DNA from 2 places in the Bradyrhizobium sp. SZCCHNRI20481 genome. Region 2 is predicted to be linked to the other one. Evidence: predicted binding sites of a transcription regulator. Region 2 holds the regulator's gene; the other holds the start of a gene.
What was found. Region 2 encodes LexA, which represses DNA repair genes until DNA is damaged. Its sites were predicted from a motif close to TGTTCNNNNTGTGTTCNG; they were not measured.

Region 1: a site for LexA is predicted at 2,231-2,248, ahead of uvrA (excinuclease ABC subunit UvrA). Genes of this name have one in related genera too.

Annotation. Positions count from the first base shown of each region.
Region 1 covers NZ_JAUEUE010000002.1:251,062-259,297, forward strand. The annotation lists gene uvrA (excinuclease ABC subunit UvrA) at 1-2,140, opposite strand, end outside; gene QX132_RS03705 (porin family protein) at 2,416-3,060, opposite strand; gene QX132_RS03710 (outer membrane protein) at 3,347-4,087, opposite strand; gene QX132_RS03715 (outer membrane protein) at 4,300-5,085, opposite strand; gene QX132_RS03720 (outer membrane protein) at 5,359-6,114, opposite strand; gene QX132_RS03725 (outer membrane protein) at 6,307-7,062, opposite strand; gene QX132_RS03730 (single-stranded DNA-binding protein) at 7,524-8,024, shown strand; gene QX132_RS03735 (DUF2306 domain-containing protein) at 8,083-8,236, shown strand, end outside.
Region 2 covers NZ_JAUEUE010000002.1:132,370-140,605, reverse strand. The annotation lists gene QX132_RS03155 (alpha/beta hydrolase) at 1-150, opposite strand, end outside; gene QX132_RS03150 (MBL fold metallo-hydrolase) at 163-1,095, opposite strand; gene QX132_RS03145 (LysR family transcriptional regulator) at 1,180-2,133, shown strand; gene glp (gephyrin-like molybdotransferase Glp) at 2,366-3,577, shown strand; gene lexA (transcriptional repressor LexA) at 3,785-4,483, shown strand; gene QX132_RS03130 (hypothetical protein) at 4,743-5,183, shown strand; gene QX132_RS03125 (hypothetical protein) at 5,329-5,625, shown strand; gene QX132_RS03120 (ComEC/Rec2 family competence protein) at 5,580-7,871, opposite strand; gene QX132_RS03115 (hypothetical protein) at 8,011-8,223, shown strand.

The sequences.
Region 1 (8,236 bases), 120 kb from region 2:
CCTCGATGCGATCGTGCGGCGCGGCGGCCTCGTTGGCGCCGTTGAGCTTGCGCGCGATCGCCTTGTAGAGCGTGTCGATGAGAAGCGTCGACTTGCCGCCGCCGGAGACGCCGGTGATGGCGGTGAACAGGCCGAGCGGGATCTCGGCCGACACGTTCTTTAAGTTATTGCCGCGGGCGTTGACGACCTTGATGGTGCGGCGATGGTTCGGCGGCCGCCGCTCGGGCACCTCGACCTCGAGCTCGCCGGTGAGATATTTGCCGGTCAGCGACGCCGGATTGCGCATGATCTCGGCCGGCGTGCCCTCGGCGACGATGTTGCCGCCATGGGTGCCGGCGCCGGGGCCGATGTCGAGCACGTAGTCGGCGAGGCGAATGGCATCCTCGTCATGCTCGACCACGATCACGGTGTTGCCGAGGTCGCGCAGCCGCTTCAGCGTGTCGAGCAGGCGGGCGTTGTCGCGCTGGTGCAGGCCGATCGAGGGCTCGTCGAGCACGTAGAGCACGCCGGTCAGGCCCGAGCCGATCTGCGACGCCAGGCGGATGCGCTGGCTCTCGCCGCCCGACAAGGTGCCGGAGGAGCGCGCCAGGGTCAGATAGTTCAAGCCGACGTCGAGCAGGAAGGTGAGGCGGTCGCGGATCTCCTTGAGGATGCGGGTGGCGATCTCGGTCTGCTGCGCGTTCAGGGCCTTCGGCACCTCGGCGAACCATTCGCCGGCAGCCCTGACGCTGAGCTCGGAGATCTCGCCGATGTGCTTGCCGGCGACCTTGACGCACAGCGCCTCGGGCTTCAGCCGGAAGCCGTTGCAGCCGGCGCAGGGCACGTCGTTGAAGTACTTGCCGAGCTCCTCGCGCGCCCATTCGCTCTCGGTCTCGCGGAAGCGGCGCTCGATGTTGGTGATCACGCCCTCGAACGGCTTCTTGGTGTCGTAGGCGCGGACGCCGTCCTCATAGGTGAACTTGATCTCGTCGTCGCCGGAGCCGTGCAGCAGCGCGTTCTGCGTCTTCTTCGGCAGGTCCTTCCACTTGGTGTCGAGCGTGAACTTGTAGAACTTGCCGAGCGCTGTCAGCGTCTGCAGGTAATAGGGCGAGGACGACTTGGCCCAGGGGGCGATCGCGCCCTTGCGCAGGGTGACGTCCTTGTCGGGAATGACGAGATCAGCATCGACGTGCTGCTCGACACCGAGGCCGCCGCATTCCGGGCAGGCGCCGTAGGGATTGTTGAACGAGAACAGCCGCGGCTCGATCTCGGGAATGGTGAAACCGGAGACTGGGCAGGCGAACTTCTCCGAGAACAGGATGCGCTCGGGCCCGCTCTTGTCATGGATCTTGGCGGTCTTCTTCTTCTCCTCGGCCGGGGCGGCGGAGGCGGGCGCGTCGGCGAACTCGATCACGGCGAGTCCCTCCGCGAGCTTCAGCGCGGTCTCGAAACTCTCCGCGAGGCGCTGGCCGATGTCGGGGCGCACCACGATGCGGTCGACGACGACGTCGATGTCGTGCGGGAACTTCTTGTCGAGCGTGGGCACCTCGGCGAGCTCATGGAAGGTGCCGTCGATCTTGACGCGCTGAAAGCCCTTCTTGAGATATTCGGCGAGCTCCTTCTTGTACTCGCCCTTGCGTCCGCGCACGACCGGGGCCAGCAGATAGAGGCGGGTGCCCTCGGGCAGCGCCAGCACGCGGTCGACCATCTGCGAGACGGTCTGGCTTTCGATCGGCAGGCCGGTGGCCGGGGAGTAGGGCACGCCGACGCGCGCCCAGAGCAGCCGCATGTAGTCGTAGATCTCGGTGACCGTGCCGACCGTCGAGCGCGGGTTCTTCGAGGTGGTCTTCTGCTCGATCGAGATCGCCGGCGACAGGCCGTCGATCTGGTCGACATCAGGCTTCTGCATCATCTCAAGGAACTGGCGCGCATAGGCCGACAGCGATTCGACGTAGCGGCGCTGGCCCTCGGCATAGATCGTATCGAAGGCGAGCGAGGATTTGCCGGAACCGGACAGGCCGGTGAAGACCACGAGCCTGTCGCGCGGGATCTCGACGTCGATGTTCTTGAGGTTGTGCTCGCGGGCGCCGCGGATCGTGATCGCCCGCAGGCTCGACTGGTTGGCTTGCGCGCGCTGCTTGGCCTTGAGCACTTCATCCATGACGATCGTCCCACGGCGCAGAGTCGCGCCATCGTTGCAGGCGCGTTCGCCGGAAGCCGGCCATCGGACGCCAGAGGGAAAAGGTATCGTCGGAACGTAGGAAGAACGGGGCTGGATTTCCAGTGCCGTCAGCGAATCATCAACAATGCGCGCAGGGAATGGCAGCGAATGGCAGGAGGCTGCCGGTTCCGTCCTGCCTTGTGCGCGATCCCGCAAAGAAAAAGCCTCCGCTCTGGCAGAGCGGAGGCTGTGTGCGTTGGCCCGGAGGCGAAGACTTAGAAGTGGTAGTTGATGCCGACCTGACCGGAATGCACGTTGAGCGTGCCGGTCGCGAGCGTGCCGAGGCCGGTGAAGGTGTAGCTCTCGCCACCGAAGCTCTTGTAGAGGTATTCGCCCTTCAGCGACCAGTTCGGGGCGAACATGTACTCGACGCCAGCGCCGACGGTCCAGCCGGAGTGGATCTTGCTGTCCGAAGCGGCGAAGCCCGGAGCCGTCAGCGAGACGCGGTTGTCAGCCCAGGCGTAACCACCGGTCGCGTACAGCAGGGTCGGGCCGAAGGCGTAGCCGATGCGGCCGCGGACGGTGCCCCAGTCACGGATCTTGGATTCGGCGTTGACACCGAGCGCGCCAACGTTTGCGTTGATGTCGGCCCAAGCGGCGTCGGCCTCGAGGCCGAACACGACAGCACCCTGCTGCCAGTTGTAGCCGACGGTGCCGCCAGCGAAGCCGCCCTTCATGGCCGCGAAGTCAGCATCCTCGTTGGCATAGCCGCCCATGGCACCGATGTAGAAGCCGGTCCAGGTCAGCACAGGCGCGGCAACCGGCGCCTTGGTGTAGGTCGGGCGCGCGGCAAGATCAGCGGCGGCAGCGGGAGCGGCCAGGGCGGCCAAGGCCACGGTCGCGAGCAGGATCTTCTTCATTCCAGTCTCCAGTTTATTCCTAACAGTCCGCATCGCACCGAGAGTTTTACGCACGAAACAGACTCACCCGTTCAAGTTGACGAGGTTCCTATAGCCCGGTTCCGTACGGATTACCGTCACCCTGAAGACACACTCGCGGCCAAACCGCGTTTTTACGGGCAAGTTCCAGAAAGCCTATGTCACTCAACTGCTTGGTTCCGGGTGTGGCGAGCCGGCAAGGTGGCATCAGGGCAACAAAAAAGGCCGGCTTTCGCCGGCCTTTCTCGGAACCTGTCGGTTGCAGGTGTCAGTACTTGGCGATGACCGGACCGCCGAAGTGGTAGCTGAGGCCGGCCTTGACGGTGTGGACGGTGTCCTTCCACTCGGAGCGGTTGGTCGCGAAAGCGCTGTACTGGATCGCGCTCTTGCCGAAGTCGAGATAGTTGTACTCGAGCTTGGCCGACCAGTTCGGCGCGAACATGTATTCGGCGCCGGCGCCGACCGTGTAGCCCCAGCGGGTGGTGTTCTGGCTGAAGACGTTGCCGGGGACGCCGTCATAGCGATGCTGCAACTGGCCCACCGCGGCGCCGCCGCTGACGAAGAACAGGGCGGGACCGGCGGCATAGCCGAGGCGGCCCTTGATGTCGCCGAAGCTGGTCAGCTTGGTGAAGAAGGTGTCGCCGAGGCCGGCATTGACCACGGCGGAGCGGCCGTTGATGTCGGCCCAGTGATAGTCGCCTTCGAGGCCGAACACGACGTTGTCGACCTGCCAGTTGTAGCCGACCACGCCGCCGACGAAGCCGCCATTGGTGTTGTAGTTCTGGGTGCCCAGGAAGCCCGGCGCATTGAAGCGGCCGAGGAAGGTCTCCTTGCTGGTGCCCCAGCCGCCGCCGCCCTGGATGCCGGCGTAGAGGCCCGACCAGCTCAGGATCTGCGCGACCATCGGCGGCGCCTTCGTATAGGGACGTGCCGCCATGTCGGCCGCCGAAGCGGACGTGGCCGTTGCGATGCCGACGAGCGCCGTCGTGATCACAAACAACTTCTTCATCAAATTCTCCCCCGGGAGGTTGGAATGACAAGCGATGGGCAAGTCATACACAGGGCATCCCGGTGAGGCTGTAACGCGCCCGCCACAGAAACGAAAAAGCGTTATAAATCATATATTTAGCACAAAAACGCCGCGACGCTGCCGGGCTGTTGACACGAAAAAGGCCGGCGCGAGGGCCGGCCTTTCCGAATGCGTGCGAGCGGCGGCTTTTTTCAGTAGCGCGTGCCCATCGGCGCCCCGAATCGATAGTTCACCCGGACTGTCGCCATGTCGATGTCCTGCTTGATGGTATCGACGCGCGACAGCACGGTTGCGGTGGCCGGGAAGCTGATGTCGCGCGAGCCCATGAACAGGTGGTCGTACTCGACGGCGACCGACCAGTTCGGCGCGAAGCCGAACTCGACGCCCGTGCCGACGGTGCCGCCCCAGCGGGTCTCACTGGCGGAATCCAGCAGCGTGCCGACCGGGAAGGGCGCAGCCGCATTCGCCGTGCCGGTGTATTTGTTGTGGGTGACGGCGGCGCCGCCCTTCACGTACCAGAGCACGTTGCCCCAGGCGTAGCCGACCTGGCCGGTGAACAGGCCGATCGCATCGGTCTTGGTGTTGTTGGTGATGCCCGCAGCCAGCGCCGCCGTGCTCGCATTGGACGACTTCAGGTCGGTCCAGTTGCCCTGGGCCTCGACGCCGAACACCCAGCTCGCCGCCTGCCAGCGATAGCCGACCTGGCCGCCGATGAGGCCGCTCGAGGCATTGTGGCAGCCTTCGGACTGGGTCGGCACGACCGGCACGCCGCCGACGCGATTGAGCGTCCAGCAGTTGTGGCTCCAATCGGCGCCGCCATTGACGCCGAGGTAGAACCCGGCCCAGTTCGGCAGCGGCGTGACATAGGCCGGCGGTGGCGCCTTGCTGTAAGGGCGCGTCGCGAAGTCGGCCGCTGAGGCCGGCGCCAGTCCCAGCGCCGCGGCGCTTGCGGTCAAGATCAAGGTCGTCTTCTGCATTCGTCTCTCCCCAGTCCCAATACACCACGCTCCGGATCCCTCCGATCCGGGCCCACGCGAAGGTGGCCTGTTGCTGGTTGTAGGAGAGACTGCTTTCTAAACTCGTGATCGGGAGCAGGCGCGTGGCGGGATGTGCCGAACGTACTTAAGCGCTGGTAAAGATCGCGACCGGTCGTGCAGATCGCAGAGCTGTCCCGAAGCGCGAGGGGCGGGTGAGCGCTTGGCGCGTCAGACCCTCGACCGCCAGTCCTCGAGGGTCAGCGCTTGGAAAAGTCAGTGCTTGGATACGACGGGGCCGCCCCAGCGATAGTTCACGCGGACCGTCGCCATGTCGACGTCCTGGCCGACCGCATCGGTCCGGCCCGCGGCTCCACCGGGAACGCCCGAGAAGCCCAGGGTGCGGTTGCCCATGAACAGGTGCTCGTATTCGGCTGCGACCGACCAGTTCTTGGCGAAGCCGACCTCGACGCCGGTGCCGACAGCCGCACCCCAGCGCGTGGCGCTGGACTGGTCGAGCACACCGCCAGTTGCCGTGGACAGACCGTTGTACTTCTCACCCGCAACCGCGGCGCCGCCCTTCACGTACCAGAGCACGTTGTTCCAGGAATAGCCGATCTGGCCGGTGAGCAAGCCGATCCCATTGATCTTGGTCTGGTTGGTCACGGGCGGGACCAACTGGCTGGTGTTGCTGCCCTTGAGGTTGGCCCAGTTTCCCTGGCCTTCGACGCCGAACACCCAGCCGCCGGCCTGCCAGCGATAGCCGATCTGGCCGCCAGCCAGCGCGCCGGTCGTATCATGGCAGCCTTCCGCGTTGGTTGCGGCCACGCCGGCGAAGCTGACCTTGTTGGTCCAGCAGGTGCGGGCCGATGCGCCACCGGCATTCAGGCCGATATAGAAGCCACTCCAATCATAGATCGTCGTGATCATCGCAGGCGCTTTGGTGAAGGTGCGCGCGGGCAAGTCGGCAGCGATGGCCGGCGCAATCCCCAGCGCCAGCGAAGTTGTCGCCCCCAGCAACAGCCTTCTCATCGCATTCCCCAAACCAAGTCCGACGCCCGCACGCACACTCTCACCAACGCCCACCCGCCGGACCTTGATAGCCCCTTCCGTCGTAAAAAGCCGTCACCCAAATGACACAACGGCCCAGCAAGTACCGGTTCTGGCACACAAAAAAGGCCGGCGCGAAGCCGGCCTTTCGACACATTCGATTTGCGCGTGCAATCAGTAGCGCGACACGATCGGGCCGCTGAAGTGATAGGAGACGCCGGCCTTGACGGTGTGCACGGTGTCGCTCCACTCGGAGCGATTGGCCGGAACCGCGCTGTACTGAATCGAGCTCTTGCCGAAGTCGAGATAGTTGTATTCGACCTTGGCCGACCAGTTCGGCGCGAACATGTACTCGGCGCCGGCACCGATCGTCCAACCCCAGCGCCAGTTGTTCTGAGCGAAGCTATTCGCCGCGCCGCCATTGAGCGCTGCGTCGTAGCGGTGTTGGAGATCGCCGACGGCAGCGCCGCCGCTGACAAAGAACAGCGCCGGACCCGCAGCCCAGCCGAGGCGGCCCTTGATGTCGCCAAAGCCGCGCAGCCTGGTGAAGTAGGTATCGCCGAGACCGGCGTTGATGACGCCCGACCGGCCGTTGATGTCGGCCCAGTGATAGTCGCCCTCGAGACCGAACACGATGTTGTCGACCTGCCAGTTGTAGCCGACCACACCGCCGATGAAGCCGCCGCTGGTGTTATAGTTCTGGGTGCCGGCAAAGATCGCCGTATTGGGCGCTCCGAAGAAGGTCTCGTTGCTTCGGCCCCAGCCGCCGCCGCCCTGCAGACCGAGATAGAAACCGGCCCAGGTCGGAAGTGGCGCCGGCGCCACCACCGGGGCCTTCGTGTACGGGCGGGCGGCGAGATCGGCGGCTCCCGCCGGCGTCAGCGCCCCCAAAACCATTAAGCTGACAGCTCCGAGAAAAATTCTTTTCATCCCAAGTCTCCCGCGTTGGGCGTCTCCAATTGGTCCCCGGAGACGCACTTCTGTGAAGTTGGTGCGACCACGCTTGCGGCCCCAATCCGTCCAGAAATATACGCTATTCAACCCTGGATACCGTCTCCCAAAAGCCACAGCCGAGGAGGAAGTGCGGCGAGCTAACTTGATGAAAGTTAATCCCTTTTTCGTGAATAGGGAACTTTTTCCTGGTTCCATTTGCGAGGACTTGCGGTTCCGTCGAGTTCCGCGGAACTCGACGCACGGTTGTGGACATATGCGCGCGAACAAAACTGGAACAATGGCCTTCCGCCTGCTATATGTGGATAAGCAATGGACAGGGCGGGTGGACCGCGCGGCAACCGTATAGGGTCCGCCGCGAGAGGAAGGGTTAGCCACCGGACGCCGTGAGGCCGGTGTGGACGGCCGGTCCGATGATCGAGAACCGCGGGAGAGTGGTGATGGCGGGTAGTGTGAACAAGGTGATTCTGGTCGGCAATCTTGGCAAGGACCCCGAGATCCGGCGTACGCAGGATGGGCGGCCGATCGCCAATCTAAGCATTGCGACGTCGGAAACGTGGCGCGACAAGGCGACCGGCGAGCGCAAGGAAAAGACCGAGTGGCACCGCGTGGTGATCTTCAACGAGGGTCTTTGCAAGGTCGCCGAGCAGTATCTGAAGAAGGGCGCCAAGGTTTACATCGAGGGCGCGCTGCAGACCCGCAAATGGACCGACCAGAGCGGTGTCGAGAAGTACTCGACCGAGGTCGTTCTGCAGGGCTTCAACTCGACCTTGACGATGCTCGATGGCCGGGGCGGCGGCGGTGGCGGCAGCTTCTCCGATGACATGGGTGGCGGCGATTTCGGCAGCAGCGGTCCGTCGATGGCGCCGCCGCGCCGCGCGGTCGCTTCGGCCGGTGGTGGCGGACGCAACAGCGACATGGACGACGACATTCCGTTCTGAGGCGCAGGGGCGGCCGCACGACGTTCAGGCCGCTGCCGTCTGACCACGGGGGTGTTGCATGAGCTTCGCACCGCTGCTCGCTGCTGAACCCGCCGTCCAGCTGCACGCCGTCGCCGCGATGACGGCGTTTGCGCTGGGACTCGTCCAGTTCGCGGCCCCGAAGGGGACCTTGCCGCATCGAACGATCGGCTGGGTCTGGGTCGCGCTGATGG
Region 2 (8,236 bases):
GTGCATCATCACCAGCGTGCGCTCGGCCGAGAACCGTTGCACGTCATGCCGGCGCTTGTTGATGAGCTGAAGCTGTACATCGGACACCGGGCCTTCGATCAGGCGGCGCTCGGAAACGATGCGCGAGGAGGACGTTGCGTTCTCGGTCATGGTCACCTCGGATCAGGCGAACTGCCACGCGAACCGGTCGCCGTCGCGGCTGATCCGCCCGGCCGAGGACTCGGCGAAGTGGGTCGTGAACACGAGGGAGCCGGTCTCGGCGGCATGGTTCATCGCCCATCGGCGTGAGGTCCGCGCCGCATCCGGAAATTCGCAATAGACCGAGTTCCAATCCGGACGCGCGACCTGCAGCGGATGATGCATCACATCGCCCCAGAACAGCGCGCGCTCGCCGCGCGAGGTGAGACTGATGCAGGCGTGATCGATGCTGTGACCAGGGCTCGGCAGATAGCGGAAGCCATCCACGACCTCGCTGCCATCGACCGTGATCTCACGCGCGAGGCCGGCCTCGACGATCGGCAGCACGCTGTCTTCGTAGACCCCTGGCAGCGGCGGATGCAGCATGCGACCGAGACCGGCCGCATCCCTGATCGCGGCATCCGAGCCGTCAGCGGCCGACAGTGCCGCCAGATAGGCGCGCTCGCGGCCTGAGAAAACGTACCGGGCGTTCGGAAACACCGGCGTCCAACGGCCATCGGCAAGCTGCGTATTCCACCCCACATGATCCGCGTGCAGATGCGTCATCAGGACGAGATCGACATCGCCAGGGGCGACGCCGGCCGCCCGCAGCCGGTCGAGAAACGGCTCGTTCAAGCGATGCAGAACTGCTGCGCCGGGCCGCTCCTTGTCATTGCCGGTGGCCGTGTCGATCAGGACCACCCGCTCTGGCGTCCGCACCAGCCAGCTATGGATGCTCAGGCGCAACGATCCCGTGTGCGGATCGACCGATCCCGGCCCCACCTGGCCTCGTTCCCGAACGATGCTGTCTGCTTCTACGCCCGGAAACAAAAACTCTCCCTCGACCGCATCGAGGCCGATCTCGAAGATCCTCGTGATGGTGGCGTCTCCGACGCGATAGGTCGTGATGTCCTGCATGTCTGGCGGCCTCGATCCGAACGGTGGTCTTGTCTGGGCCGAGATCTAGGACTAGGTCATACATTCCTCAAATCGATCCAGCTCATGCAGTCCATCGATCACTTCGATCTTCGCTCCTTCGACCTCAATCTGCTGGTCGCGTTCGACGCGCTCATGCAGGAGCGCAGCGTGACGCGCGCGGCCGCACGCCTCAAGGTGGGTCAGCCTGCGATGAGCCATACGCTGTCGACGCTTCGCGTGCTGCTGCAGGACGAGCTGTTCGTCCGCGTCGGCGCCGTCATGCAGCCGACGCCAAAGGCTGCGGTGCTCGCCGGGCCGGTTCGGGCGGCGCTGGGGCAGATGCAGGCAGCGCTGCATGCCGCACCGGAGTTCGACCCGGCGACCGAGCAGCGCACCATCCGCCTGGGATTTTCAAGTGAGGTCGAGCTGCTGCTGATCCCCGAGCTCACCGCGGTGCTCCGTCGAACGGCGCCCGGCGTGCGGCTTCTCAGCCGGCCGACCGAACGTAACGAGGTGCATCGCCTGCTCGACGACGGAGCCTTGGATGTCGCGGTCGGCTGCTTCGACGCCGTCGCACAGCGGCACAGATCCCAGCTCCTGTTCGAGCAGGCGCTGAGCTGCGTCTACAATCCAAAGCGCATCGCGATGAAAACGCCGATCAGCCTCGCCGACTATCTGTCGCTTCCGCACGCGCTGGTGACGCTGACCAACAGCCTGCAGGGCTGTCTGGAGGCGGCGCTGGATGAGATCGGGACCGAGCTCAACGTGGTCTCGGCCTCCTCGGAATTCCTCAGCGTGCTGGCGACGGTCGCCGCATCACCGGTGATCACGACGATACCGACCAGGATGGCAAAGCTCTACGGGCCGCGATTTGGGCTGACGCTCTGTCCCGCGCCGTTGAAGCTGCGGCTGCCGGCCGTCTCGATGGTCTGGCCGCTGCAGCTCGATCGTGATGCAGCATCGGTCTGGCTGCGGAACATGGTGGCGGACATCCTGCACACGACCGAGCGCGCCGCCTGTCGCGCGGCTGCTGGATAGAACGCGGGGCGGGAGCTAATCGGAACGGCGCATCGGCCAACGCCTTGGCACTGCGGTCGACCTTCTGCGCACTGATTGCAGGGTTTCTCGCGCGGTCGTGAGGCAGCGGCCCGGACGCGGCCAACATCAGACGATCAGAAGGCAGGAAGCGGCCTGAGCCCTTGGCCGGGCCGTGCGCGTTCGGTTAGAAGGCGACTCATTCGATCTGCCGTCTCCGTCCGAAGGAACTCTCATGGCCCTGATGCCGGTGTCTGATGCGTTGTCCGCCGTGCTCGCCGGCGCCGAGCCGCTGGCCGAGGAGCTGGTGACGCTGGACGAGGCCCATCACCGCATCCTGGCCCGCGACCTCGCGGCGCTGCGGACGCAGCCGCCCGAGGCGATGTCGGCGATGGACGGCTACGCCGTGCGCGCGGCGGACGCAGCCCAGGCCAAGGTGCGGCTGAGGGTGATCGGCGAGGTCGCGGCGGGGCGGCCGTTCGATCGCGTGGTCGGACCCGGCGAGGCGGCGCGCATCTTCACTGGTGGCGTTGTCCCTGAGGGCGCCGACGCGGTGGTGATCCAGGAGGACACGATCGCCGAAGATGGCCACGTCGTGATCACCGAGGCCGCGATCAAGGGCCGGCACATCCGGCCCGCCGGCGTCGACTTTCATGAGGGCATGGTGCTGCTGAAGGCGGGCCGCCGGCTCAGCGACCGCGACCTGTCGCTGGCGGCCAGCATGAATCATCCGGCACTGCCGGTGCGGCGCCGGCCGAAGGTGGCGCTGCTCGCCACCGGCGACGAGCTCGTGATGCCTGGCTCGACGCCCGGCCCGGGCCAGATCGTCTATTCCAACGGCTACGCCCTGCGGGCGCTGGTGCGCAGCGAGGGCGCGACACCGATCGATCTCGGCATCGCCGCGGATACGATGGAGGCCACGATCGCCGGGATCCGGCGGGCGCGCGAGGCCAAGGCCGACATCCTGATCACGACCGGCGGCGCCTCGGTCGGCGATCACGACCTCGTCAAGCAGGCGCTCGAAGCCGAGGGCGTCGAGATGGCGTTCTGGAAGATCGCGATGCGGCCGGGCAAGCCGATGATGCACGGACGGCTCGGCGACATGAGGGTGATCGGACTGCCCGGCAATCCGGTGTCGTCCTATGTCTGCGCCATCCTGTTCCTGGTGCCGCTGATTCGGCGGCTGCTCGGCCGCGACGAAGCTCGCATGCCACGCGAGACCGCCCTGCTCGGCCGCGAACTCGGGGCCAACGATTCGCGCGAGGACTATCTGCGGGCGCAGCTCGAGGAGCGCGCCGACGGCACCCTGATCGCAACGCCGGTGACCCAGCAGGATTCGTCGCTGCTCGGCAATCTCGCGCTCTCGCAGGCGCTGGTGATCCGGCGGGCGTTTGCGCCGAAGGCCGCCGCCGGCAGCCCGTGCGAGATCCTGCGCCTGCCGAGCTAGGCCGTTTCCCCCCGGCAAAGCCCGGTCCGTTCACTACAATTTAAGGATTGCGGAACACACATCGAACATATAGTGTCCGTTCATGATTTGTTTTTAGTATGTTGCGGGCGACGCGATGATGGTCCGACTCCAAGGCGCTCTCAGCCGGTTTGTGCTCAAGGCGCAGCTCCTGGACTCGGACGACAACAAACTGGGGACCAGGTCGAGATGCTGACGCGCAAACAGTACGAACTTCTGCGGTTCATCAACGAGCGGCTCAAGGAAGCCGGCGTGCCGCCGTCCTTCGACGAGATGAAGGATGCGCTCGATCTGCGCTCGAAGTCCGGCATTCATCGCCTGATCACGGCGCTCGAGGAGCGCGGCTTCATCCGCCGGCTGCCCAACCGCGCCCGCGCGATCGAGGTGATCAAGCTGCCCGAGCTGTCACAGGCCGCCAACAACCGCCGCGGCTTCACCCCATCGGTGATCGAGGGCAATCTCGGCAAGGTGCGCACCAGCAGTCCCGCGCTGGACGATGGCGAGCGCCCCGTCGCGGTGCCGGTGATGGGCCGCATCGCCGCCGGTACCCCGATCGAGGCGCTACAGACGCGCAGCCACACCATCAGCGTGCCTGCCGACATGCTCGGCAACGGCGATCACTATGCGCTCGAGGTGCGCGGCGACTCCATGGTCGATGCCGGCATCCTCGACGGCGACATGGCGCTGATCCAGCGCAACGAGACCGCCGACACCGGCGACATCGTGGTAGCGCTCATCGACGACGAGGAAGCGACGTTGAAGCGCTTCCGCCGCCGCGGCGCATCGATCGCGCTGGAGCCGGCCAACACCGCCTACGAGGTCCGCATCCTGCCGCCGAACCGGGTGAAGATCCAAGGCAAGCTGGTCGGGCTGTATCGCAAGTACTGATCGCGGACGCGATCGGTCGATCGGCGACGGGCGCACGCGCTTCGCCGCCGATCGAAATTGGTCACACGCGAATGCACCTCAGGATGTGCAGCGCGGCATGCTCAAACGCTTGTGATCGCCCGCGGGCGCACGCGGTGCAGATCAGCGCAGAATTGCCGTGAAGCGCGCGCTAACATCACCATCGATGTCCACTCTGATAGAGGCCTGCGCCTGTCCGGGGGGAGCGTGGGTCGGCTATCTCTCAACGAGGAGCGATCCGATGTGTGACTACAGCCTCCATGCGGTTGCGTCCCGTCCCGCCAAGGTCGGCGAGACGTTGATCTCGACGACGTTTCGCGGCACCGCCACCCGCGGCTTCGCCCTCGAGAGCGAGCCGACCGTCGCCGTCTGCATGCTGCCCGGCACCGAGTTGGCATTTGTCGAGGACGTCCGCTACGACAGCCGCTGGCTCTGGACCCGGACGATCCGCGAGCGCGTCGCGAAGTTCAACAGCATCGAGACGCACATCCCCGATCGCCATCACGACGCGATCGAATTCGCCGACGGCCGCCACGTGCTGGTGACCCAGCTCTGCGAGGGCCAGCGCGTCACCGTGCTACAATTGCCGGTCAGCAAGCAGCCGGCCGAGCGCCGCCCGGGCGTGGCGGAGGACGTTCCGGCTTCGCAGGCCACACCGATTCGCCGCATCAGCATCACCTGAGCGCCTGCGCGTCCGCATTTCTCTCGGTCATGAGCGAGCTTTCGGCCGGGGGAGATTTGGTTTCTGCAAGCGCAAGGTCCTTTCGGGCGACCCTCACGCTCCGGCATCGCATCGAATAGGAACGACATCCCTCGGCCAGCATTGTGTGCCGGGGGAGCTTGCCGCCGCGGTCAACAAGATCGATTGGAACAAGGCTGACCGGATCACCGAGCCCGACCGCTACATGCTTGCGTTCGGATGGCTGACGGTCACGGCTGATGACATCGCCATCTGGCAACGATATCCGGGCGCTGCGTTCACGCTGGTCGAAGGTCCCTCGCTGTTCGATGGACCCGACGACACCGAGTATCATCTCGGCACGTTGTATCATCTCAGCACGTTCGAGCTGTCCGGCGCTCAATCCTGTTCGCCCTGCTCCGTCTCCGGCGGCGTCGCGTCCTGAAGCCGCGACACCGGCGCACGCGGCGTCAGCGTCGTGTCGAACTCGCCGGCCTCGGCGGGCGCCGGCCACCACGGGCGATCGGTGCCGCCAGCGCGCACCGGCGTGACGGAGAAGCCGGTGCCCCGCTGCACCAGCATCAAGGCGCCCTGCTGCTGCAGGCGCTGGCGATCGATGACGGCCGCCGCGCAGGATGACGGCACGGCGCGCGCGGTGACGATCAGCGCGGCACGGGCGCAATCATCGTCGAGCGCCTCGGCGCGCAGGGTCAAGGCGGCGAATCGGCCGTCGGCCATCGCGACCACGCAGCCCGCCTCGTCGCAGGAGACGCCATCGGCGAGCGATGAATCCGCCGGCAGCCGGGCATCGGCGTCGGCCGCGAGCCACTCCTTGGTGGCGAACACGTCCTTGCCGGTGCGCATCACATGCAGGCGTCCGTCACGGCCGCGCACCGCCACCGTGCGCCCGTCGCCGGCGATCAGGACGTCGGGCAGCGGCGTCGTGGCGGCCCACGCGGTGGCCACCACGAGCCCGACGGCGCCCGACCAGCGCAGCGGTGTGCGCAGCAGGCCGATCAGGATGACGCCGAGGCTGGCCAGGATCAGCGGACCGATGCCGAAGCCCGGGATGCGCCCGACCGCGCCGGGCAGCGCCGCCACCCAGCGCGTCACCGCGATCATCCAGTCGATGCCGAGGCCCATCAGCGTCCACCAGGGACCGTCGAGCCCGAACGGCGCCGCCAGCAGGCCGAGCAGTCCGGCGGGCATCACCAGCACCGAAACCACCGGCATCGCCGCGAGATTGGCGAGCACGCCATAGGGCGTGACGCGATGGAAGTGGAACGCGGCATAGGGCGTGGTCGCAAGCCCCGCGATCAGCGAGGCCAGCAGCAGCATCGCAAGCTCGCGGCCGCCCCACAGCGCGATGCGCTGCGCCGGGGAGCTGTCCGGCGTCGCAAACAGTTTGGGCAGGCCGAACTGCACCAGCGCGACCAGGCCGAGCGTCGCCGCGAACGACATCTGGAAGCTCGGATGCACCAGCGCTTCGGGTGCCGCGATCAGCACGATCATCGCCGCGACCGCGAGCGTGCGGAAGGTGACGGCGCGGCGATCGACCATGACCGCGATCAGCACCACGGCCGTCATGAAGAACGATCTCTGCGTCGCGACCTCCGCGCCCGACAGCAGCAGGTAGAACGCCGCCGCGACCAGCGCCGCCGCGGCCGCCCATTTCTTGATCGGATGGCTGATAGTGAGGCCGGGGATCAGCGCAAGCAGCGCGCGCACGGCGAAGAACACGACGCCGGCGACGACGGCCATGTGATAGCCTGAGATCGACAGCACGTGGCCGAGGCCGGAGACGAACATCGCATCGTTGACATCGGGCGTGATGGCGTCGCGCCGGCCGGTCAGCAGCGCGGTGGCGATGGCGCGCTCATCGCCCGTCAGACGGGCGCGGATGCGTGCGTCGATCGCATCGCGCAGGCCCTGCATGGCCGCCGCATAGCCCAGGCCGAAGCCGGCGGCCTGCGGCGGCGTCGCCGTCGTGATCGCGCCCATCACGAAGCCGGAGGCGCCGATGCCCTGGAAGAACATGTCGCGCGCGAAGTCGTAGGATCCCGGCCGCACCGGGGCCATCGGCGGCAGCAGCCGCGCCTTGAGCTGCACGAAGCTGCCGACCTCGGGCGCCGTGCCCTTACGCACCGCGAGCCGCACGCGCGCGAGGCTGATGCTGCTGCGCTGGCTCTCCATCGCGGCGACGCGCAGCACGATCCGATCGCTGCGCTCGCGAATGTCGCGCGCCTCGACGAAGCCGGACAGCGCCACCGAATACAACGGCCGCGCCAGCACTGGATGAGCGACACGCGCGGTCTTGATGGTCGCCGCGGCAAAGCCGCACGCTGCAGCTGCGATCATCACGGCAACCGGAAACATCCGATGCCGCCGCATCATGATGGCGACGATGCAGAGCAGCGCCGCGGTGGTGGCGGCGATCCAGAGCACCGGCTCGTGATCGGCGGTGAAGTACAGCGCGATGCCGGCCCCGAACGCCACCGGCACCCAGGGCAGCAGCCGGCCTGCCCCGGCCTCCTCGACCGCCCAGTTCTTCAGGCGGGCGGCGAATGCCGACGACGCGCCGGACCCGATCGCGGGCCAGCCGCCGGCCAGCGCGCCGCGCGGCGGCCAGACATCGGCCATCGCGCCCGCGATCCCGCGACGCCCTCCCGGCGGCCTGACCGGCTCCGCCATTGCCCACACCACCCGTTACTTTACGGGCATGGAGGCTAGCGAAACGACGGGGAATCCGACTAGCGGAACGGAACGAGAATCCAATCCCGGTGCCGGGAACGTCATTGGAACTTTCTGCACCGCACCGGCTTATGCGGGTATGGACCACCATGACAATGACGATCCCTTTGCCGACCTCGCGCTCGACACGGCGATCCACCTGCGCTGGACGTTGCGGGACATCAAGGCCCACCGGCTCACGCTCTCCCCCGTCGCCGACGATGATCTCTCGCTCCTCGCGGAGCGCGGCCTGGTCGAGGTCAGCGATGGCGTGCCAACGCTGACCGAGGCCGGCCTCGCAGCGATCAATTGAGCTGCGGCTGCGG